DNA from 3 places in the Virgibacillus xinjiangensis genome. Region 2 is predicted to be linked to each of the others. Evidence: predicted binding sites of a transcription regulator. Region 2 holds the regulator's gene; each other region holds the start of a gene.
The links. Region 2 encodes Rex, which represses fermentation and respiration genes when NADH is low (regulators of the CRP and FNR family bind a similar motif). Its sites were predicted from a motif close to TTGTGAAATATTTCACAA; they were not measured.

Region 1 (5,065 bases), on a different contig from region 2:
TGACCGTCGGGACAAGGACATGGCGGATCCAGACAGGAACTTGCTTTTCCGATAAATAGGCAGCCAAATCGATGATGTGTTCATTGGACATGCCGGTCAATTCCTTATGCTTTTCCGGATGGATATGCTTTAGGTCCAATAGAATCAAGTCTGTCATGGTGAGCAGTTCATCCAAGTTTTTTAAGAAGCGGGGAGAACGGCTGAAGCATCCGCCGGAAGTATCTATGGTCGTATGAACTCCCAACTTTTTCAGTTCCCGGAACAGTTCAATTAAGAACTCCACCTGTAACAATGGTTCACCGCCGCTCACTGTTACGCCGCCGTTGGTTGCCTGGAAGAATGGAAGGTAGTCTTTGATGTCATCGACTATTTCCTCCACTGTTTTCTCCTTTCCCTGATTGATTTTCCAAGTATCAGGGTTGTGGCAGAACTGGCATCTTAATGGACATCCTTGTGTAAAAATGACATAACGCAATCCCGGCCCGTCAACTGTTCCGCAGGTTTCTACTGAATGGATACGACCTTTCATGTTGCTCGTCCTCCTAGCTATTCCTTAGAATTCCTTTGAATGAACTGCCAAGCAAAGGTTAATTTCGTTTCCAAGTTACCTTACAGGCTTCCATGGAAGGTACGGTTGATCACATCGATTTGCTGTTCACGTGTCAACTTGATAAAGTTGACGGCATAACCAGAGACACGGATGGTTAGCTGTGGATACTCCTCAGGGTGGTGCATCGCATCAAGCAATGTTTCCCAGTCAAAGACATTAACATTTAGATGATGTCCTCGTTTCATCACATAACCATCCAGCATTCCAGCGAGGTTGGCATATCTTGTTTCCTCATCTTTTCCTAAAGCTTTTGGAACGATAGAGAATGTATTAGAGATGCCATCGAGAGAATATTCATAAGGCATTTTCGCTACGGAGCTGAGAGAAGCTAATGATCCGTTTGTATCTCGCCCATGGAGCGGGTTGGCTCCAGGAGCAAATGGTTCGCCTGCTTTACGTCCGTCCGGTGTATTGCCTGTTTTCTTGCCGTACACTACATTGGAGGTAATAGTTAAAATAGACTGTGTTGGTGTAGAATTACGATATGTTTTATGGGTCCTGATTTTATTCATGAAACGTTTCACTAAATCTGCTGCAATTTGGTCTACACGGTCATCATTATTTCCATATTTTGGGTAATCACCTTCGATTTCATAATCGACGACAACTCCATTTTCATCACGGATGGTTTTGACATTCGCATATTTGATGGCACTTAATGAGTCTGCCACTACGGATAATCCGGCTATGCCGCATGCCATTGTACGAAGGACTTCACGATCATGCAGGGCCATTTCAATCCGCTCATAGCTATATTTGTCATGCATATAGTGAATGATATTAAGGGTGTTCACATACAAATCGGCCAACCAGTCAAGCATGATATCATATTTGGCGGATACTTCGTCGTAATCTAGGTAGTCAGATGTAACTGGCGCATAGGCAGGGCCGACTTGGATTTTCAGTTTCTCATCCACACCGCCATTGATTGCGTAAAGCAGTGCCTTTGCGAGGTTAGCGCGAGCTCCGAAAAATTGCATTTGTTTACCAATAGCCATGGCGGATACGCAACAGGCTATTCCATAATCATCTCCATATATTTCACGCATCATATCATCGTTTTCATATTGGATCGAGCTTGTTTCAATGGACATTTTTGCACAATACTTCTTATAATTATCCGGTAAATGGACAGACCATAGGACAGTTAAATTCGGTTCTGGCGCTGGCCCTAAATTGTTCAACGTATGCAGGAAACGGTAGGAATTCTTGGTGACAAGCGGACGGCCGTCTTGAGCGATTCCCGCTAACGATTCTGTCACCCAGGTCGGGTCACCGCTGAATAACTCGTTATATTCAGGGGTTCTGGCGAATTTTACCAGTCGGAGCTTCATAACGAAATGATCGACCAGTTCTTGTGCTGTCTCTTCTGTTAACACACCATTCTTCAGATCCCTTTCTACGTAAATATCAAGGAAAGTTGATACACGCCCTAAGCTCATGGCAGCTCCGTTTTGTTCTTTGATGGCAGCGAGGTAGCCAAAGTATAACCATTGGAATGCTTCTTGTGCTGTTGCAGCAGGTTTGGAAATATCAAATCCATAGGTATCGCCAAGTTGCTTCAATTCCTGCAAAGCACGGATTTGCTCCGCTGTTTCTTCGCGGTCCCGCATGATATCCTCGGACATCGTTCCATTGCCAATCAGATTCAGCTCTTTTTTCTTTTCCGTAATCAGATGATCTACCCCGTAAAGAGCAACTCTACGGTAATCACCGATAATTCTTCCACGTCCATATGCATCGGGAAGTCCTGTAACGATGCCTGCTTTACGTGCCAGTTTCATTTCAGGAGTGTAGGCGTCAAAGACTCCTTGATTATGCGTTTTCCGATAATCGGTGAATACTTTTTCCACGTCTTTGTCGATTTCATAACCATAGGATTCGGCTGCTGCAACTGCCATCCTAATTCCCCCGAATGGCTGTAACGAACGTTTGAATGGGGCATCTGTCTGGACGCCTACTACTTTTTCCATTTGTTTATTCAAATATCCCGGCCCATGTGAAGTGATAGTGGAGACTATTTTAGTATCCAGATCGAGGACTCCGCCATTTTCTCTTTCTTGTCTGGTTAAATCCATTACCTGATCCCATAGTGCTAATGTATCTGCAGTGGCGCCTGCGAGGAATGACTCATTTCCTTCATATAACGTGAAATTTTTCAAAATAAAATCCCGTACATCCATTTCTTTCTGCCATCTTCCTTGTTTGAACCCATCCCAAGAATTTCTATGTTTTACCTCTTCTGCAGTCTTCATGTTATTACCTCCTAAAAAGGCTGTATGATTTGCTCATTTATTCACATGATATTGTTCAGTAGTGAGCAAGTGATGTCTTAAGTAGATTATATGCTAATTTTCTCTGGTAAGTAAACGTTTATATGGAATGTTCTTATATTGTTCACATTTTCACATATTGTTCTGATAGCCTTTCTTTTTGCGTTTGGAGAAAGAAGCTTTCTATTCTCTATATACAGTCTGTTATAATAAGCATAGCTAAATTAGAGTTTGAGAATTCATGCCATTCAAAAAATGACTGCGAAGAAGACCTTGATAAAAGCAGATGGAAGGGAGGAAAACTGCGATGGCTCTTTCAGAAATTAATACGGAATGGTTCCGAATGATTAATAATCTAGGGAAAGATTACCCGATATTCAATCCTCTCATGTCCTTTATTTCTGAGTATATGCTGTATTTATTGATTGCAACGGTAATCATTCTTGGGTTCACTAAAAACTGGAGAAACAAGATGATGGTTTTTTGCGGGACGGTAACGCTCATTTTGGCGGAAGTGATCGCGAAACTTGCTGGAAAGATTCATTCCAATAACCAGCCATTTGCCGAGCTGGCCAACGTCAATCAGCTGATTGAAAAAGCGGTGGACAATTCATTTCCAAGTGAGCACACGATCGTATTCTTTTCATTTTGTGTTTCTTTTTGGTTGTTTAGAAGAAGCTGGACATCTTTATTAGGTGTGGGAGCATCTGTATTGGTAGGCTTTTCACGGATTTGGGTTGGTGTCCATTATCCAGCCGATGTCGTTATAGGAGCCCTGATCAGTATTATTATTGCGATCATTGTCTATAAAGTTGTTCCACATCTGAGCATCGCTCATCGATTGATAGGTAGGAATAATAAAGGTGAACAGGTTGCCTTTCACTCCCAGAAACAAGATGTTATAAAAGCAAACGATCTGTAGGGATTGTTTGCTGTATCATTTGAAACATGCGAAGGAAAAAGGGCTTGTCCTCAAGTCACTAAAAATGACTTTTGGGCAGCCCCTCTTTCGTATGCATTTCCAGTAACTATTCTGTAGCTACATCCGTTTCTCTGACCCAACCTTGGGACCAGCTCTCGATTGTTCTCAAAATCGGCTCCATCGCATGCCCTTTTTCTGTTAAGGAATATTCGATAACGACTGGTGTCTCGGGTATTACTTCACGTTTCACTATATCTTCACGTTCTAATTCCTTTAAACGCTCCGATAATACTTTTCCACTTATCCCGATAGTTGATTGAATCTCAGTGAAACGCTGTTTGCCTTGCAATAATTGATAAATAACCAATGCTGTCCATCTTTGACTTAGCAGGGAGATGGCTTTTTCAAATTTTGGACAGATTGTCGGCTGTGCCATGTGTAATCACCTCTCCTATTCAAGTATACCACGAAATGTTAACTGATTATAAATAATAAATCATTTACTTGACAGTAATTAATTATAAATATAAACTAGGTTACATAAAGTAACTTGATAAGAAAAGGAGAGAAAGAAATGAATAAACAAGAAGTAGGGAAGGTTATTTTAAGAGCAGTATTAGGTCTTACATTTTTCATTCATGGTTTATCCAAGTTTCAAGCCGGAGTAGCAAATACAGCAGGATATTTCGACAGTCTTGGAATTCCCGGTTTTCTGGCTTATCCGGTTGCTGCCATAGAACTGATTGGAGGCATCGCTTTAATTTTGGGTATCGGTACCAAAATCATTGGCGTGTTATTCGCACTTATCATGGCAGGGGCTATTTTTACGGCAAAGTTACCGGCCGGTTTCGTTGGCAATGGGCAAATGGCAGGATATGGACTTGATTTGGTTCTACTGGCTATGTCCATTTTCCTTGTATTAGCGGATCGGTCGACCTTATCTTTAGATAATAAATTATTCCACTCGAATAATAACTAGGAGGAACAATATGGGATTCCACAGCAAGCCAACGACGTTTGTCGGTCATGTCAATATAAAGGTAGAGAATTTAGAAAGGTCTTTACAGTATTATCAAGAAGTTATCGGCTTTGATATTTTGGAAAAAACTTCATCGACAGCAAAGCTCACAACAGATGGGAAGACCAGCATCTTGTCATTGGAACAACCTGAAGATGTCGTTCCCAAGCAAGGAAGAACGACTGGCTTATATCATTTCGCTATTCTGTTGCCTGAGAAAAAAGATTTAGCCAATATCGTCG
Region 2 (5,065 bases):
CTACGGCTGAAGCAACTGCTTTTTCGATACCACGACGGATACCAACAGGATTGGCACCGGATGTAACGTTCTTCAGACCTTCACGGATCATTGCCTGTGCAAGAACAGTAGCGGTAGTTGTACCATCACCGGCAACATCATTGGTTTTGGAAGCAACTTCGGATACCAGCTGTGCACCCATGTTTTCAAAAGCATCTTCCAGTTCGATTTCCTTGGCGATTGTCACACCGTCATTGGTAATCAGCGGGGAACCGAATTTCTTATCCAACACGACATTGCGGCCCTTTGGCCCTAATGTAACTTTTACTGCATCTGCCAAAGTATCTACACCGCGAAGCATGGCGCGGCGAGCGTCTTCACTGAATTTAATGTCTTTAGCCATAATATATATCCTCCTTGAAAATAATTTTTGGTTTTATTAAGTATATTTATATTCTTCTGTTTAGCTAACTACTGCCAGGATGTCGCTTTCACGAAGAATTAAGTATTCGGTACCTTCATGGTTCACTTCTGTACCGGCAAACTTAGAGAAGATGATACGGTCTCCTTCAGAAACCTCAAGTGCCACTCTTTCTCCATTGTCTGCAACTTTACCAGAACCGACGGCTACAACTTTTCCTTCCTGCGGTTTTTCTTGTGCAGAATCTGGAAGTACGATACCGCTTGCAGTTTTTTCTTCTTGTTCTACAAGCTCAATTACAACGCGATCTCCTAGTGGTTTAATCATGTAGAAAGCCTCCTTAATCCTCTTTGAATTAAATTTATTAGCACTTGGAAGTGCTGAGTGCTAATCACAGTTTATATAATAAATAATTCGATTTAAAAATGCAAGCATTGTAACTGTAAATTTTTATATAATTTTGGTAACCATGGTCAACCCATTTAAGGAGGTATAAGTCCGGGTTGCGGTCATTCTATTATAATAGATGTAGCAGGTATGATAAAATGATTACTATGCATGAAATCACCTCCTGCATGGGGGCTTTATCCGGCAGGGATTTTTGCCGCCCGCTGGCATGCGATAAACTTTTTAAAGGAGTCGTTACACATTGCCGAAACGCTATTGGTGGGTTATCGCAACTTATATTATCATGCAGTTTTCTGCAATAATTGGTGCACCAGTTTTATATGCTGTTTTTCCGATTACTGATTTCGAGGCTGTCATCTATTGGTCCATTCTCAGTTTCATTGCGGCACTGATTGTTACCATCTTACTGATGAAGCCAGACATGCAGGCCGGAAATTCCAGAGATGCATCGTCCTTGGGCACAGTGGTCATATGGTCCATTTTAGGAGTGTTCATGGCCTTCGCAGCCCAGACGATTGCTGGACTGATTGAAATGGAATTGCTCGGGATTGAATCTGGTTCGGAGAATACCCAGCAGATTATGGATATTACGAGGGCCGCTCCAATTTTTATGGTGATCCCGGCATTGATTGCTCCAATTTTGGAAGAAATTATCTTTCGTAAGATCATTTTTGGAAGTTTATATAAACGGATGAATTTTTTCTTCGCTGCGTTACTGTCCGCATTGGTCTTCGGCTTGATCCACTTGGATCCTACCCATATTTTGGTCTATGCTTCCATGGGATTCGTCTTTGCGTTTCTCTATGTACACACCAAACGGATCATTGTACCGATCATTGTGCATGCAGCGATGAATACCATAGTTGTTCTGGCCCAGTACGGGCTTACTCCTGAGGAGATTGAGCGTATGCAACGGCAATTGGAACAGCAGATGATACTGATAGGAGGTTAAGTATGAGAGTTTCCCCGCTCACTTCGGCAATTATCTATTTTGCCATGGGTGCCGTTTTTATATACGCAGCCATTCAGACAGCAGATGAAACCATTTGGAATTTTACCACCATACTGCTTGCGGTGGTTGCTACCATGGATTTCGGAGTCGCCATCCGTATGGTGAACATCCATTTACAAATCAAAAAGAAAAATAAAAAGGATTAATCATTTCCGGCTACAGAAAAACCTGTCGAATCAACGTTCGACAGGTTTTTTCCATTATTCCGGTGTATCAAGCGGGTAGTGTTTCAAGAAATAAACCAACGCTTGCAGTTCCACAGCGAGATCAATATGGTGAACACGCACATGGGACGGCACCGTAATCCTTGCCGGGGTGAAGTTGAGGATTCCTTCTACACCGAACTCGACAAGGCGCTCTGTTACACGTTCAGCTTCCACTGCTGGAATCGTAAGGATTGCCACTTTCATCCCTTCCATCCTTTGTTCCATTTCATCTATATGATAGACGGGTACTCCTCCTATATCCGTTCCTACCTTTTGCGGATCCGCATCGAAAGCCGCTTTTATCTTTATATTATTGTTCTTCATAAAATTATAATTCAAGAATGCTGTACCAAGGTTACCTACACCAATCAGTGCAACCTCTGTAATCTCATTCTGATCCAATGTCTCCCGGAAAAAGCCCAGAAGGTATTCCACATTATATCCATATCCTTTTTTTCCTAGTGCGCCAAAATAGGAAAAGTCTCTTCGGATGGTGGCAGAATCCACTTTAACCGCTTCACTCAGTTCCTTGGAAGACACACGGGCTTTCCCCTGCTGATTAAGGTTATTTAAAAAACGGTAATATAATGGCAGACGTTTGGCAGTTGCCTGTGGGATGTTATCTTGTACCATAACTATTCCTCTTTTCCATTCTTGATTAATGGCTCACTTACATTTTACCAGAAAAAAAGAGAAAAGTCGTGATTGTTTTCACAAGTTGATTGCCTGGTTGATTCCATATAAGATAGACTTGAATAGATGAGGTGAACAAAATGATATTAATGCAGTTGAATGGAGTTTCCAAATCCTTTGGGGCTGAGGAAATTTTACGCAACGTAAAAATAGAGATAAAAGACCGTGATCGAATTGCGATTGTTGGCAGGAATGGTGCCGGCAAATCGACTCTCCTTAAAATAATGGCCGGTGAGTTTACATACGATGAGGGAGACATCTTCCAGCCGAAGGAAACAACCATCGGTTATCTCTCACAGCACACTTCCCTGGAGTCGGACAAAACAATCTGGGAAGAGATGCTGGAGGTATTCCAGCATCTGATCGACCGTGAGAAGGAATTGAGGGAGCTCGAGCAAAAAATGGGCGGCAACCTGCCGTCTGATGAATCACAAAAGCTGTTGGAAGAGTACGACCGCCTCCAGCAGGCCTTCCAGCGCGATGGCGGTTATATGTATGAAGCGGAGATCAAGGCAGTTCTGAGCGGACTGAATTTCCAGGACTACAGTTATGACACCGCCATCCGGGAATTGAGCGGAGGACAGAAGACCCGCCTGGCTCTTGGGAAGCTTCTGTTAATGAAGCCTCACTTGCTTATATTGGATGAGCCCACCAACCATTTGGACATCGATACGCTTGGTTGGCTGGAAAATTACCTGAACGGGTATCCAGGCGCCATTGTCATTGTCTCGCATGACCGGTATTTTCTCGATAAAACAGTAAATATAGTTTATGAGGTCTCCAGACACCGGACGAAAAAATATCATGGCAGCTACAGTAAATTCTTGGAACAGAAAGCCAGGGATTATGAACAAGAGCTCAAAGAGTATGAGAAACAACAGACAGAGATCAAGAAGATGGAAGACTTCATCCAGCGGAATATTGCGCGTGCTTCCACCACCAAGCGAGCGCAAAGCAGACGGAAACAGCTGGAGAAAATGGAAATAGTGGATAAGCCACTAGGTGATGAGGCATCTGCCAATTTCTCCTTCCAAATCAAGAGAAGAAGTGGCAACGATGTACTCAGGTTAAATAACCTCAGTTTCCGCTATGAAGAGGACAGCAAGCCTCTCTTCTCCAATGTTGACCTGGAGGTGAACCGCGGAGAAAGGATTGCCCTGGTCGGCCCGAATGGAGTCGGGAAAACCACCCTGTTGAAGATCATCATGGGGAAACACCAGCCAATTGAGGGGAAGATACAGGAAGGTACGAATGTCCAGATAGGATATTATGATCAGGAGCAGGCAGACCTCTTCTCCTCCAAGACCGTGCTGGATGAATTATGGGATGAGCATCGCACCGTGAATGAGAAGGATATCCGAACCATTCTAGGCAACTTTCTTTTTTCAGGAGATGATGTGCTTAAACCAGTCGATTCCTTGAGCGGTGGGGAAAAAGCCCGACTCGCCCTTGCCAAACTGATGATGCAGAAAGCGAACTTGCTGATTTTGGATGAGCCCACCAACCATTTGGATATTAATAGTAAAGAAGTACTGGAAGCAGCCCTTCAAGATTTTCCGGGGACCATCCTATTTGTTTCCCATGACCGTTATTTTATCAATCGCATAACTGACCAGGTGGCTGAAATGAGACAGGATGGCATGACTGTCTACCTTGGGGATTACGATTATTATATGGAGAAAAAGGCGGAGGAAGCGGAAATAGCCAGACTTCAACAGACAGAGGAAGTCGTCCATAAAGCTGATCAGAAAGCACGTGACTATCGGCAAGATAAGAAGATACAAAGAGAAGAACGTAAGAAGCAAAGGCGTATACAGGAAGTCGAGGAAGAAGTGGAAAAACTGGAAGCAGACCTTGTCCTGCTTGAGAAGCAGATGGCTGAGCCGGAAGTCTATCAAGATCATGAAAAAGCGCTGGAACTTACAAAGCAGACCAGTGATCTTAAGCGGGATATAGACCTGTTAATGGAAGAATGGACCGCTCTGCAGGAGGATTAGACAACCCCTCTGCGAAGCTAATGGAATAATAGCATTTCTTTATTATAAAAGGCTTAGAGAATCTCTATCTCTAAGCCTTTTTCTCTGCATTTATATAAAACATGTGTTATGAGACTAGACTGCCTCTCTGCAGTTATAATGTACATGGTGGATAGCCATGCAGTAATTTGTCATTTGAACAAGTAGTCATTCTGTATCGTATGTTCTACTGCAACACGATAGATAAGGCCGAAGCCGATCATCGTTGACAACACACTGCTTCCACCATAACTGACCAGGAGAAGCGGAATCCCTGTGATCGGCATAATACCAAGGGTCATACCGATGTTCTGAAAGACATGGATCAACA
Region 3 (5,065 bases), on a different contig from region 2:
TTTCTTTATTGGCCCAAAGACGCCCTTCATTAAGAATAAAAATACTTTGCTTTGTCTGCCAAATTTGGTAAACTGAATGAGTATAATGACAACATGAATGATGACGAAGATGATGAAAACCAGTCCTAAAAGTTGAGGTGTTAAGCATGAAATACATAATGACAATTGTTTGGGCGCTGCTGATCAGTTTCGCCATTTCCTATGTATTGACAAGCATGGGTGGGGAGCCTTTCGCTGTCATGGACTCCGTGATCCTTGCCGGAATCCTCTCGGTGGCTGTATTCGTATTAGGTGGCGGAGCACTCGGCGGCCAAAGCGAGCAAAACTAGTAGGGAAACCCTTGCCTGCAAGGAATGTGGGCAAGGGTTTCTTTTTGCAGTTAAACTAACTTCTTCCTATGAACCATTCATTAATACCAAGGGAGTACACTTAGCGCTGCCAATGCGGCGAGCGGCAGGATAAGTCGACGAAACCTTCTCGGCGGTCGATGATAGCCATAACCCGGATAACCATACCCTGGATAGCCATAGCCCGGGTATCCGAATATACGTTCGTCAGGATAACCGTTCCGGTAATCATGCTCCGCATATGCCTGATTCTCTCCCCCAACTGGTACTGCAAAATAAACATTTTCATTATCCAAACCAGTGATGATGCCGTCTACTTTCGTGCCATCCACCATTTCAGCAAGCACATAGGAATGCATATGATTCTTACATTGTTCATACATATGTTGATAATTTGTGTTCATTTATAACAACCTCCTCACCATTTAGGCTATTCAAACGAATGGTTTATGGTGACTCGTCTAATGGAGGTAGAATTGAAGAATTGAAGAACTGAGGAGGACTCTCTATGGAAGTAATGACAGAACTTTGGACGTTGGTTAAATATCTTGTATTGGGGCTGTTCCAAGGGTTTACAGAACCTATTCCCATTTCATCCAGTGGGCACCTGGTAATACTCCGTGAATTATTCGATGTGGAAATCAAGGGTCTTTCCTTTGAAATATTAGTGAATTTCGGGTCCCTGATCGCTGTATTGATTGTCTTCCGCGAGGATATCATTCGGCTCATCAAAAACGGTTGGCTCTATCTGACTAAAAAGGATGAAGCTGCAAAGGGTGATTTCCAGTTTATTATCTTTCTGGTCGTCGCCACAATTCCGACTGGAATCCTCGGCCTCTTATTTGAGGACATGATTGCTGATGCAGGTGTATGGATTGTTGGCTATACTCTCCTTATTACAGGAGCGGCCCTATGGATCATCCGCAATCTGCACGGACAGAAGAATGACGGCGATCTCAGTATGAAGGATGCTCTTATTGTCGGTTTCGCCCAGGCTGCTGCCCTCGTCCCCGGCATCAGCCGTTCTGGTGCAACTATCGTCGCAGCTATGCTCGTTGGGATGAAACAAGAGACTGCTCTTCGCTTCTCGTTTCTTCTCTATATTCCGGTGAGCTTGGGGATCAGTGTACTCTCCATAACGGACATTGTCAGCGACCCTAACTTCGATACATTGATGATCCCCTATATCATCGCATTCATGGCATCCATTATTGCCTCCTATTTTGCATTGAAATGGTTCATCAATATCATGGCCAGAGGGAACCTGAAATATTTCGCTTTCTATTGTTTCATTGTCGGGATTCTTGTCATCTTATTCTTGTAAACAGACGCAAAAGCAACAGCCTAACTACATGGCTGTTGCTTTTTTCTCTAATTCTATTGGTTGCTTGCTGGTTTGTTCTGTTTCCGTTCTTCTTTCATTTGTTCTCTCATCACCTTTGGAATGTAGACGCAATATGGCTCACTCTCCATATAATCCCCAGTCGCATTATAGGCACGGGACCTGGAACCCCCGCAAACATGACGGAATTCACACACCCCGCATTTCCCTTTATATTTATCCGGATTGCGAAGGTTCTGGAAAACCTCTGAATGACGGTAAATATCCGCAAGCGGGGTCATGCGCACATTGCCGGCTTTTACCGGCAGCAACCCACTTGGATAGACATCACCGGTGTGGGAGATGAATACAAAGCCGTTTCCATCATTGACTCCCTTCGGAGCGCGGCCCAACCCATCAATCTGGCCCGTTTTTCCGTTCATCAGGGCATCCTCATAGAAAATATGCTCCTGATCGCTCATTCCCTTATGTTCCCGCATTTTATTTTGGATGACTACACGACGGTAATGCTGTCCGGCGGTAGTTTTAATATCGAATGGCACCTTTTTCGACAGTTTGTAAAGCCAGCGGAATACACGCTCATGCTCTGCAGGGGAGATCATATCTTCTTCCTTCCCCCGCCCTGTCGGTACCAAGAAAAATACACTCCATAACACACAGCCTAAATCTCCCACCATTTTGGCCATTTCATCAAGGTACTCATAATTATATTTGGATATAACGGTATTGATTTGCAGAGGCATATCCAACTCATGCAGATATTCTATCGCATTCATGGTGAGGTCGAACGATCCGTTTGTACCTCGGAAATGATCATGCACCTCGGCACAATGTCCGTCAATACTGAATGCCCATCGGGACAACCCAACATCTTTCGCCTTTTTCATCGCTTCTTTTGTCACGTTCGGCGTTGCAGACGGTGTCATTGAAACACGCACCCCTTTCTGCACGGCGTATTCCGCAATGTCAAATACATCCGGTCGCTCCAAGGGGTCTCCTCCTGTAAATACCAGCATCGGATTATCCATCTCATATATATCATCGATCAATTTCTTCCCCTCTTCAAAATCAAGTTCCAAGGGATGGCGATGATACTGGGCCTCCGCGCGACAGTGCAGGCACTTCAGTTGGCAGGCTCTGGTCAGTTCCCATATAACAATAAACGGATTTTCATTGTAATCCCGGTTAAACATGATATCCCCTCCTGAATTCTGACTGAAGTATAACCTATCTTGCCAAATAGCGTTGTGACGTACCTCACTTCAGTCATTAAATAAGAAAAGAGCAGCCGCCTGTAGGCTAAGCTCTTCTCACTTCCTATTGCACAATCAGTGTGGCGGTCATCTGATCATGATCCTCGCCGCAGAAAATATTACAATAAATGGTGTACTCACCTGGCTCTTCTGGCACAAAGGTCACTTCTCCTTCACCCTGGAGGTCTACATCAAGCTCATCAATGGCAACTCCATGGTTCCCTTCCTCATTAGTAAGGGTCAAGGTCACTTCTTCTCCAGAATTCACAACAAATTCTTCTCCACCCAAATCGAAGTTCGTAGCTGTCAGATTGATTTCATTGGAAGCTTCACCTTCTGCTGATTCACTTTCCGTTTCCTCTGCTGTCTCCTCGGCCGCAGTCGCGTCATCTGTGTCTTCCGGCCCTGATACCTCGTCACTGCCCCCACCACATGCCGCCAAGAACAGCACCAATGCAAGTACTAAGAATGCCAATAAACCTTTCTTCATAGGAATCATCGATCCTTTCTATTGTCAATTTGATAGCAAACTAATTTCTATTTTTTTATATCTTCCCGATGGCTACACACCAACGGTTCGGCCCTTCTTCCAAATACTCCCAGGTGAATTCTCCCTCTCTTTCCATAATAAATTGATAGTGGAGAGGTTTTGGATCATGGTCATTAGATAACTGCAAATACTCTCCTTTCTCCAGACCGTCGAACACTTCAAATATCCTCGGATGGCGGATTTTCGCTTCAATATCCGGCGCATGCAGTTTCTCTGCAAATACTATTTCCTTCATTGCCTTGCCCTCCCGGTTGATGATGTATTGTTTACAGTTTTATCCTACCTCTTCTATCCCAAAGCTGTTGTGCGTAAAGACACATGCTGCCTATGATTTTAATCACATTGTTAAAAAAGTTAATATCAAGGCTTGCGGCATGCTAGAATAGGAAAGGAAGACTGTATATAGATAAAGGGGATTTTTTCCATGAATAACTATTCCGCAAAGGAACTATTAAAGCATTTCACTTTGTTCAAAGGACTGAGCGATTCGGAAATGGAGCCGATTGTGGACTTTTCACATAATCGCTTGTACCGCCGGGGCACACATATATTCATGCATGGGGACCCGTTGACAAATGTCTATTTCATTTACCAGGGGAAAATTAAAATATATAAGACAGATCTGCATGGCAAAGAACAGATTGTAAATGTACTGGAGGCCGGTGACATGTTTCCGCATCTCGGCTTTTTCCGCAAAGGGGACTATCCGGCACATGCTCAGGTGATTGAAGATGCGGTCCTTTTGTATATCCCGATCGAGTCCTTCGAGAACTTTTTGCTTACCCACCCCGAGACCAGTGTCAAACTGCTTCGGGTGCTTGGCGACCGTATCGTTGATCTGCAAAGCAGATTGGAAGAGCAGATCCTGCACAACACCTATGAGCAGATTATCCTGCTCCTGCTCAGGCTGGCGAAAAATAATGGCACCGAATTAGACGGTGGCGATGTAAAGATTACGACTCAATTCACCAACAGGGAACTCGCGAATATGATTGGTTCCAGCAGGGAAACAGTAAGCCGGACCCTTACCCAGCTGAAAAAGAAAAATCTCCTCTCCACAGATAAATCAGGCTACTTCCTAATTGACACGGAAGCATTGGAAGATGAATTATTCTAATACTGCAGGCTTTCCGGGCGTTTTGCCCCTCCGCCCGGAAAGCAGCCACCCCTCCACTACCAGACTCTCAGCCTCTCCTGCTAGTTTAAGCAACCATTCCAACGGGAATATATAAAAGACTTACAGATTGAGCTAGTACCTATCAACAATCGGGTCCTGCCAAGAGAATAATTCTCGGGAGGGATTTTTTTGGATGCACAAAAACGTCAAGAAATCGATCATATCTACAGGGCTTTTTCCAAAGTCAAAGATCTTACAGACAGACTGCTTGAACACCGATATTTTCCGGAGGACCCTCTGGAAGAAAGAGTTCATTTGATTCTCCGGGAAAAGCAGGACACCCTGGACAAACTGCTATCCTACCTGAAGGAAGAGGATGTGCCACAATATTCCGAATTGGTCGAATGGCTGAAAGTCATATACCGGGATGATGAAACGGAGAAACTGCTTTTTCAA

Region 1: pflB (formate C-acetyltransferase) is a predicted target of Rex. The motif match lies at 3,004-3,021, and genes of this name have one in related genera.
Region 3: ACFOGI_RS10075 (TIGR04053 family radical SAM/SPASM domain-containing protein) is a predicted target of Rex. The motif match lies at 2,935-2,952, and genes of this name have one in related genera.

Annotation. Positions count from the first base shown of each region.
Region 1 is NZ_JBHRSA010000024.1:17,214-22,278, forward strand. It holds gene pflA (pyruvate formate-lyase-activating protein) at 1-529, opposite strand, end outside; gene pflB (formate C-acetyltransferase) at 610-2,865, opposite strand; gene ACFOGI_RS05820 (undecaprenyl-diphosphatase) at 3,191-3,805, shown strand; gene ACFOGI_RS05825 (winged helix-turn-helix transcriptional regulator) at 3,912-4,241, opposite strand; gene ACFOGI_RS05830 (DoxX family protein) at 4,380-4,784, shown strand; gene ACFOGI_RS05835 (VOC family protein) at 4,795-5,065, shown strand, end outside.
Region 2 is NZ_JBHRSA010000056.1:60,604-65,668, forward strand. It holds gene groL (chaperonin GroEL) at 1-382, opposite strand, end outside; gene groES (co-chaperone GroES) at 443-727, opposite strand; gene ACFOGI_RS15395 (CPBP family intramembrane glutamic endopeptidase) at 1,050-1,760, shown strand; gene ACFOGI_RS15400 (YdiK family protein) at 1,763-1,966, shown strand; gene ACFOGI_RS15405 (redox-sensing transcriptional repressor Rex) at 2,021-2,659, opposite strand; gene ACFOGI_RS15410 (ABC-F family ATP-binding cassette domain-containing protein) at 2,800-4,716, shown strand; gene ACFOGI_RS15415 (FtsW/RodA/SpoVE family cell cycle protein) at 4,887-5,065, opposite strand, start outside.
Region 3 is NZ_JBHRSA010000041.1:135,494-140,558, forward strand. It holds gene ACFOGI_RS10060 (DUF2929 family protein) at 147-329, shown strand; gene ACFOGI_RS10065 (hypothetical protein) at 410-751, opposite strand; gene ACFOGI_RS10070 (undecaprenyl-diphosphate phosphatase) at 865-1,671, shown strand; gene ACFOGI_RS10075 (TIGR04053 family radical SAM/SPASM domain-containing protein) at 1,725-2,882, opposite strand; gene ACFOGI_RS10080 (cytochrome C oxidase subunit II) at 3,007-3,432, opposite strand; gene ACFOGI_RS10085 (DUF2249 domain-containing protein) at 3,488-3,727, opposite strand; gene ACFOGI_RS10090 (Crp/Fnr family transcriptional regulator) at 3,917-4,609, shown strand; gene ACFOGI_RS10095 (hypothetical protein) at 4,799-5,065, shown strand, end outside.